3 regions of the Paenibacillus sp. FSL R5-0636 genome follow, and region 1 is predicted to be linked to each of the others. Evidence: riboswitches for the same ligand, from Rfam matches in the RefSeq annotation. Region 1 holds a riboswitch; each other region holds the start of a gene.

What was found. Region 1 has a riboswitch for cyclic di-AMP ahead of MKX34_RS27620 (alpha/beta hydrolase). Riboswitches for the same ligand answer to the same signal wherever they lie in the genome.
Region 2: linked by a shared signal. The riboswitch ahead of MKX34_RS27175 (TrkH family potassium uptake protein) and the one ahead of MKX34_RS27620 (alpha/beta hydrolase) in region 1 are both predicted to bind cyclic di-AMP.
Region 3: linked by a shared signal. The riboswitch ahead of MKX34_RS17035 (APC family permease) and the one ahead of MKX34_RS27620 (alpha/beta hydrolase) in region 1 are both predicted to bind cyclic di-AMP.

What each region holds. Positions count from the first base shown of each region.
Region 1 covers NZ_CP150232.1:6,046,295-6,049,436, forward strand. The annotation lists gene MKX34_RS27620 (alpha/beta hydrolase) at 466-1,293, opposite strand; cyclic di-AMP (ydaO/yuaA leader) riboswitch at 1,381-1,567, opposite strand; gene MKX34_RS27625 (hypothetical protein) at 1,888-2,061, opposite strand; gene MKX34_RS27630 (Nif3-like dinuclear metal center hexameric protein) at 2,146-2,916, opposite strand; gene MKX34_RS27635 (alpha-glucuronidase family glycosyl hydrolase) at 2,965-3,142, opposite strand, start outside.
Region 2 covers NZ_CP150232.1:5,938,138-5,941,279, reverse strand. The annotation lists gene MKX34_RS27180 (CPBP family intramembrane glutamic endopeptidase) at 1-1,140, opposite strand, end outside; cyclic di-AMP (ydaO/yuaA leader) riboswitch at 1,461-1,636, shown strand; gene MKX34_RS27175 (TrkH family potassium uptake protein) at 1,701-3,059, shown strand; gene MKX34_RS27170 (TrkA family potassium uptake protein) at 3,073-3,142, shown strand, end outside.
Region 3 covers NZ_CP150232.1:3,770,571-3,773,712, forward strand. The annotation lists gene MKX34_RS17035 (APC family permease) at 1-1,457, opposite strand, end outside; cyclic di-AMP (ydaO/yuaA leader) riboswitch at 1,582-1,741, opposite strand; gene MKX34_RS17040 (disulfide oxidoreductase) at 1,936-2,400, opposite strand; gene MKX34_RS17045 (DsbA family protein) at 2,397-3,113, opposite strand.

The DNA.
Region 1 (3,142 bases):
CGGTTAGTAAAATACCAAAGGCTGGCTCATTCGTAGATTTCACTACTGATGAGCCAGCCTTTAGTTAGATATCCATTATATTAGGGAAATCCTCCCTAATATTCATCGATAATCGTTTTAAAATAAGGTTTTTAGGGAAATCCTCCCTAAAAATTCATGCAAATACCCATTTATGGCTAAAAACACCCTATTATTAGGGAGGATTTCCCTAATCCACGTTCTAGGAGCCATAATTCCCTTCACTTTAGGGAGAATTTCCCTAATCCACGTTCTAGGAGCCATGCTTTCTATCACTTTAGGGAGAATTTCCCTAATTCACGTGCTAGAAGCCATAATCCCCTTCACTTTAGGGAGAATTTCCCTAAAGTTCTACCCAGAAAGACGTCCCATAGCCAGCTCATGCTCCCTGGCTATGGGACGCCTTTTTCCACTTAAACGCTTCGCTTGTAAAGGTCTCCCTATAGATCAGCTAATCTGCTGACTGCCCTGCTGCTTCTCTAAGAAACGTTGAAGAATCGCATTGAATTGCTCCGGCTGGCACAGATTACTTGGATCTAATGCGTTCGGAATAATCGCCAACTGCGCATGTGGCAGCTGGGACACCATTTCCTTCATACAATTCACTCCAAATTCATTAAAGTCCCCTACAATACATAAAGCAGGACGTTTAAAAGCCTTTAAGCATCTGGTGTAATCAACATGGCTTGTAGCCAGTCTTTGCCGATATAGCTCCCGGGGACGTTTGTCCAGCAGCCCTCTTCTAATCTCATTGTAGGCCAGACTCCAGCGCTCTCGGTACATCATCCGAATCGAAGGCAACACCAGCTCGCTTGGGAGATAATACATTAGCAAACTGCAATATGCTGCCATAGTTTGTATTTTCCCTACAATTGTTGATCCGTGAGTCCTACAGAAGCTGTCTGCGACCACAATTGCTTTTACACGCTCAGGATATTGTTTGGCAATATGCTGAACGACTAAGCCACCATAGGCGATTCCTACAAAAACTGCTTCACGAATACCTAGGTCATTCAACAGCATAATCAGATCCAGACATTGCGTCTCAATAATCTCATGTGGGGCCTCCAGCAGTTTACCAGACTTACCATTCCCCCGTAAATCGCACAAAATCACTTTATATTTATCGGAAAAATACTCCAGCTGTGGTTTGAACATACTGTGTGTTAATCCATGTCCATGGATAAACACAACCGGAGTGCCAGTTCCATTGATTTCATAATAGAGCGAAGTTCCGTTCAGTTTAGCGATAGGCAAAGGTAACACCTCTTTCATAATAAATTCTACGTCTATATCTGCTTAAAAACGCAGCAAAAAACCACAGAGGGATTCTCTGTGGCTATTCATCACTAAACACGCCATTCATCCTCTCTCCATACGCTTACGAGGTTAGCTGTCGGATTCGGGCAGTGAGAGTTGCCCTACCTGCAGGGATGCATGTTATGCACCCGGAACAGGATTCACCCCATAACCAGTGCCGACTCTCACATCGGCTGCCAGTTGTTGGTTCCCCCGCTTTCCAGAAACGGAAATTAAGCGGATTGCTTATGTAATTGTAAATTTAAGATAATTGTCAGTTCTGAGATGAATCATACTCTTGTAAGGTTTGCTTGTAAAGGAGGGCTCTGGTCAAAATAATGTTGAAAGCAATGCTTTTCATTTCATATTGAGCATACTCTTCATTTTCTCTTTCTTTTGCTCTTGTTTACTCGTTTTATTTAAGAAAATGGCTCTGAACCAAGCCAAACGGAGGTTAAAACACCAGTACTTTCTATATAAAGGCCATCCTTTTCACTGGAGATATGAAAAAAGCTAAGCAGAATCAGAGATATTCCCCTGTCCACTTAGCTTTCTCTTACAATACTATGGCTACAAAAGATCGGCGTTTTTCAATGCATGCTCCCAGCTTGGAAAAAAGAACAGCGCACTTCTCATAAGCTCAGGATCGCTCTGCTTTACTTGTTTTTTACTGATCGAGCTTCCGTCGCTTTGCAGCTTTTTGATCCGACTTAATACTTCATCAGCCTCCAAAGGAATTTCCATTGAAACACTCCTTTCTCAGTGACCTGTTTCCCTTCATTTTCTCCATAATATGTTTATTTATTCCGTACTCTTTATTTCCCCAGATTAAACCATCTGATAGATGGGTTGTTCAGCAATGAACCGGCTAGGAAGCATGGGATATTTGTCTGCTAAGATTTCAGCTAAATATTTCATTCCCGGCGCTTCACTCTCCGCATGACCTAACATGATGAGCGCTTTAGATCTGCCTTGGTGCCCTGCATCCCGCACATATTCCGGAGTCTCCCACTCTGGTCCCTCTCCAGCAATAATTAAATCAAGATTGTGATCATTAAAATGCGGAATAGCCATCGTCACGCCTCCTCTGTAACCTACTAATATCCCTACGCGTTTGCAGGACAGAGACAGGTCACCAGCAGCGCGTACATAAGAGATCCCTAGCTTACTTTTAATATACTGAGCAGCTTCCAGTACAGTCATAGCAGGAATAGTGAGAATCGTAGCAGCTGCTTGCTGCTCTTCCACGTATGCGGACCAATCTAGTTCTCGCAGCAAACCCACCATAATTCCATCCGGCTTTTGCCGATGCCAATAATCATGATAACGAAAAATAGCAATTTGGGAATGTTCGATCAGACTTTTTTTCGCATGATAAACCGGATCACCTTCTAACCACTCGCTCGCCGCATGATGGCTATAAAATACACCTTCATGCGTGATCAGCAAATTGGCTCCTAACGCTATTGCTTGCTCCACAACATTTTGTGTGGCAGAGAAGGCCGTAATAATCCCTGTGACTTCAGTTTCCGGTTCCCCTGGGTTCAGAATATCGACAGTGCCTTCTACCTGTTCCACAGTTCCCATTAAATCTTCCATAATCGCTCTAATCGTGAGGCTCACTATCATCATCCCTCGATTCGAAATCTAATAAATCTTTCTGCCTTTAAGATCCTCAATTCCGCTCTTGCGGTAAAAATACGTATTGATCCGATCTCTCCATTCCTGCGCATGCTCTGCTTGCTCTTCAAGACGTTGCTTCACTTGCATATACAATCCACTATCCACGCTGCCTTCAAGTGATTCCCATGTCGCTAGAAGCTGT
Region 2 (3,142 bases), 110 kb from region 1:
AGCCCAGATGTAACCAGCCCGGATACTGTCCAACACATATTGTCCATAGCCGGGCTCTTTGGCGCGGGGCCAAGGGTTCATGCCTTCCTCTTTTCGCCATAAGCCATTGCCGCCCACTAAAGAGAAGTAGAGCAAGGAGGACATCAGCAGGCTGTACAAAGCATAAATGATAAACATAATGACAGAGGTAATCTGTGCTTCTAGCCCTTCGCCCGTAGATTCAGGCAGCATATTATAGGTGCTGATCATCATGATTACAAAATAGGCTGAGCTTAGGAATACTCCACGTTTAAAGGAAGTATGCTCTCTTCTAAGAATACTGTAGACGAGTGCCAGAATTCCTAAAATCAGTGTGGGTATACCGTAACCGAATAATGTTAGCTTTTCCGCTAAAGAGGTCTGTCCTTGTACGTAGGAGGTATGCCAAGCTGGTGCAGTGAATCCGGCATTAAAGCTGGAGACCTGCTCTCCACTGAAATCAAAATAATAGTGCAATAAGGATTCGCCGACCTGAACAGTACTATCCGTATACACTAGCCCATGGCTTCCTGTATTCGATTCAATTTGTAGCTTGGCAGGATTTACTTCCCATTCCTGAAGCCAAGGACGAGCAAGATTCTCCTTCTGCGCTAGAGTGAGGTCAGCTCCCTTGTCCTCTTTTGCACCAACGGAAGCGATGCCTGACCCCTCTTCGGAGGCAACTTTTGCAGCCTTTGAGAAAGCGACAATCTTACCGTTATACATATTGAGGTCAACGATGATTTGCGGCTCTTGCTCCGCTGAAGGAGTAAGCGTTGCACGAAAGACATCAAAAGGATATTTTTGATCCAATTTTTTCTTGGTGTAGTCCTCCACAAGCTTCTCGCGAGACATATAACCATAAAAGGAAGAGTCCGTCTCGTAAAGTACATTCCATTGATCGTTTGGTGCTTCGGTGTAATTGAGCTTTTGTTCTGCGAATAATACGGCTTGGTCACGGGCTTCTGCCTTGCTAATGACGGTGGTATCTTCCCCTGTAGAGCTGCTTAGCAGCGAAGGGGAAATCTGAAACATAATAAATAGAATAAGACCGATAATGCCCGAGATGATGAGCCTCTTGGAGAGGGCACGTTGCTGTAGGGGCTGGCCGACGGGATTCATGTAACGCCTCCTTGTTATGTACTGACAATATTATGTTCCATTATAGTATTAGTGCCTGGCTGGTTACAAAAAACATTATATGTCCTTTTTATGGGTAATAGAGATAGTATAGAATAGTCATGTGAATTTATACCATGAATTTTATCGTGTTCATTTGTGTACGAATGGTGAGAATCGGTGTAATTGCAGGGAAAACACGGAAAAGTGATGAGAAAAGGTACTCCATTTGATGCAGTCTCTTTAAACCGCATTTTTTCATGTGAATGAGCATTAATTGTGTCTTTGTGAATTCACTAAATAACGTATATAATTTGTATGCAATTGTATAGTAGCCGAATTTCTGGTGAAAACGGGGGAACCATAAGAAGTGATGAAAAGTGGAGTGTACAAGATAAATGGCACTTTCATCAGGGGTGAATTTCGTTCTAGGAACGAATAGGGCAGCCTGCACAGTCCGAATCCGTCAGCTAACCTCGTAGGCTAATTTACTGCAGGAACCAAGTTAGCATTGGTTTTCCAGTGCTTTTTTTGTTGGAATTTTTGATAAGAAGGTGAGCATAGTGGCTTCACAGTTTCGCAGGATTTCTGAATTTAAGTTTCTGAAGCTCTCGCCGCCGCAGATACTGGTGCTTGGTTTTGCATCGATTATTCTGATAGGGGCCTTGCTGCTTATGTTGCCCATTTCAAGCACAAGCGGGAATTCCGTGGAATTTATTGATGCATTATTTACTTCAACTTCGGCAACCTGTGTAACAGGGCTTGTTGTGCTGGATACCGGAACTTCGTTCACGATTTTTGGGAAAACCGTAATTATGATCCTGATCCAGATCGGCGGCTTAGGTTTTATGACCATGGCCACTCTATTTTCACTGGTGTTAAAGCGTAAAATTTCTTTGCGGGACAGGCTAATCCTACAGGAAGCCATGAATCAAGGCTCTATGGAAGGAATTGTGCGACTGATCCGGAGAGTCCTTATATATTCTCTTGTCATAGAAGGCTGTGCCGCTTTGCTGCTGTCTATTCGCTGGGCTTTTGATATGCCACTTGGAAAAGCGATTTATTTTGGCGTATTTCATGCGGTGTCTATGTTTAATAATGCGGGGTTCGATATTTTTGGGGATTTTCGCAGTTTAACTGATTATGTATATGATCCGCTTGTGAATATTATTGTGATGTTTCTGATTGTCTCCGGCGGGATTGGTTTTATTGTAATGTCAGATCTGGTGGAGTTTCGGGTAACCCGCAGGCTGTCTCTACATAGTAAAGTTGTCCTGTCCACCAGCACAGGGCTGATTCTGATCGGAGCTTTGGTTATTTTTATATTCGAGTTTACTAACACTCGTACCCTAGGTTCACTGAATTTTGGCGGTAAAATATTATCAGCCTTCTTTCAATCCGTGTCTCCCCGTACGGCTGGCGCGAACACAGTTGATATTGCTGGACTTCGGCAGGCTACACAATTTTTTATAGTGATTCTTATGTTTATTGGTGCTTCTCCAGGCTCAACGGGCGGCGGGATCAAGACAACAACCTTTACGATGATGATTGGTGCTGTTATTGCTATGCTGCGTGGACGGGAAGATGTTGTGTTGTTCCGTTATCGGCTGGCTCAAGAGCGCATCTACAAGGCATTAACGATCACACTGCTGGCTTTGTTGTTAATCGCCTCTGTGTCGATGATACTCTCCACAACTGAAGACAGTAATTTCTTGGCAATCTTGTTTGAGACGACCTCCGCCTTTGCTACGGTAGGACTGACTATGGGGCTAACTCCGGAACTGTCAGCGATCGGTAAGATTCTACTCTGTCTGACGATGTTTGCAGGTCGGCTAGGTCCACTAACCTTGGCGTATGCACTCGGTCCCAAACAGGGTAAACCACTGTATAAGTATCCTGAAGGTAAAATAATTATTGGATAGGAGTTAATTAGAAATGAAAGCACAGCAATTTGTAGTAATCGGCTTAGGTCGCTTCGGTTCAAGCCTGGCGCTTGAGCTGATGG
Region 3 (3,142 bases), 2.3 Mb from region 1:
ACGGCACGTGTAACCCCTGCAACAGGAACAACTACAGTACTTCCTTTAATTATAGGTTTATCAGTAGCCGGACATATACGCAGTTGATCCGCAGTGTTCAAATAGTGCTTATGAATACGGTGGAACACGAACATTACAGCAGGTAAGAAAATGAATGCCATCCATACGCTCGAGAATTTAGTAATGATAAATATAAGCGTAATCGTCAATGTAGTCAGCATACCGATGGTATTTACAACAAATCTTTTCACCCATCCAGCAGGTCTTGTTTTGATCCAATGCACCATCATCCCCAGTTGGGATAAGGTAAAAGGAATGAACACGCCTACCGCATAAAGTGGAATCAAACCTTCCGTATTCCCATGGAATGCAGCCACAAGTATGATAGACATAACTCCTAGAAAAATAATCCCGTTTGAGAAGCCCAGGCGGTCACCACGGACCATAAATGCGTGTGGCAGATATTTATCTTTTGCAAACATAAAGGCAAGCAGCGGAAACGCTGAATATGCTGTATTAGCTGCCAAGAACAAAATCACTGCTGTAATCCCTTGAATGAAAAAGTACAATCCGCCACGGCCAAAGGTCGATTCAGCGATCTGAGAGACAACCGTAGCCTTTTCATCTGGCACAATACCATACCAATACGCCAGCACAGTGATTCCGGTAAACATAAAGCCAAGGATAAGTCCCATGATCATTAGCGTCTTGGCTGCATTTTTCTCAGCCGGTGCTTTAAAGTTTGGGATCGCATTAGATACGGCCTCAACCCCCGTTAGGGCTGAACAACCAGAGCTAAACGCTTTTAATAGTAGAAACAAACTTACATTAGATACGGCGCTGCCTATTTCAGGAACATTCGCATGCGCGCCACCCATTGCATATTTAACGATACCGGAGATAATCAGAACAACAATCGAAACCACAAACAAATACACTGGAATTGCGATGAACGAAGCCGATTCAGTCACTCCGCGAAGATTAATGATTGTTAATAGAACGATAACAGATACAGCGATGAGAACAGTATGATTATGAAGACTTGGAAAAGCCGATGTGATCGCATCCGTCCCTGCCGAGGCACTAACCGCTACGGTAAGAATGTAATCCACCAATAATGAACCCCCAGCGAGCAGCCCTGTCGGAATACCAAGATTGCTCTTGGCTACGATATAAGCTCCGCCTCCTTGCGGATAAGCAAAAATCGTCTGCCGATAGGATAAAATCAAGATGGCCAGCAGGCCCAATACGGCTAATGCAATTGGCAGGGAATACCAGATGGCAGTAAACCCGGCAGCCACCAGTACAATCAGAATTTGTTCCGTTCCGTAGGCTACAGACGAGAGCGCATCAGAAGACAGGACAGCCAGTGCTTTAACCTTGGATAACTTTTCATGATCGAGTTCATTCGACTTCATCGGACGTCCGATCAATAGTCGTTTTACCTTGCTTACCATGGTGGATACAGTTCCTTTCTTTGGGAGCTGAAACGGAATTTCCGTGCGCTGTTTTCATTGGTGGATTTCATAAATGCAGACACAAAAATAAGCATACGGAAATGATCCGCATGCTTATGCATGGTCATTTTCCCACCTTGCTTACGAGGTTAGCTGGCGGATTCGGGCTGTGGTTATAGCCCTACGGTACAGGTCTGTTCGACCCGGTTCCGATTCACCCCATTGGCATGAATGCCAAGTTTGGTTCCCCCGTTTTTCCTAAGAAAATTCAGCGCATATTCAACTTCTCACAAGGTCTAATATTAGTCTACAAAGTGCCTACAGTAAAGCGTTGAAAAAAATGAAAAAAGAATGAAAAAACATCCAATAAGCTCAAATATAGCGTCTTATTGGATGCTCTCTTTCATTATCTTCAATTATCCCTCTAGCCCGTGATTTTAATACCTTTTCAGCTTTTTTGTAACTTCCAAAGCGAAAACTAAAATCCTAAGCTCTCCTCTGCATCTACTTCAATCATTTCTTCTTCCTTACGTCCATACCAAAGAAGGAGACTAATTAGAGCAAAAGCGATTAAAGCTAACAAAGGAATCGTAATAAATCCGAAGTAGTTCAAGTAATCTTTATTACAAGGAACACCAATTGTACAAGGTAGAACTTTACTTAACGCTGGAATCTTCTGTTCCGCATAATGATAGATTGAGATACTGCCACCAATCAAACTTAATGGAAGCACATAAGGAATGATGCGCTTATCTCCACGGAAAGTGGCAATTCCCAACAAAAATAACTGCGGATACATAAAAATCCGCTGAAACCAGCAAAGCTTACAAGGTTCATATTTCAAGACTTCACTTAAATACAAGCTACCAGCTACAGCAACCAAAGAGACAAACCAGGCCAGATAGAGGCAGTTACGCTTGCAAAAAGATAGGAATTTTGTCACTTTGCCTCCACTGCTTTTGCGGCGGCGTTAATTTCAGATGTAATCGCTTCAATATCGAAAGGTTCAGCCGTTTTCACCCCATTAATGTAGAGCGAAGGCGTAGTTGTCACGCCTGCGTCAGTTGCCAACTGAATGTCTTTCTTCAGCTCATCTGCATAAGTTTTCTCTTGGATGTCTTTACGCAACAGATCGTAATCGATCGCTAATTTCTCTTTTTCAGCAAGGCTTATCAAGAAATCCTCAGTGGCCCATTCGTCGCTCTCATCCCCTTGCTGCGCATATACAGCATCATAGAACTTCCAGAATTCATCCTTATTCTGATGGTATACAGACAATGCAGCTAGTGAAGCTGTCTCAGAGTCAGGACCAACGAAAGCCATATTTACAAAGTAAAGAGCTGCTTTTCCCTCGTTGACAAAATCTTGAACAATTTTCGGTTTCATGGAGCCAGCAAACTGGGAACAAGCTGGACATTTGAAATCGCCAAATTCAACAAGCTTAACAGGTGCATCCTCATTACCAATCCTAGGTAGCTCACTGTAATTGAATTCTACCGGTTCTCCTGTAGAGACATTCTTTGCTGCATCTTTCGAAGCTAACATAAACAATCCAACAAAAATGATAACTACTACAGCTATTGAACTAATAACTAAAATTCTCGTTTTCTGCTTCTGTTGCTCCTGTTCTACCCGTCGTTTCTCTTGTTTGCTCAACTGGGGAACATTTGGACTTTTTTTAGGTT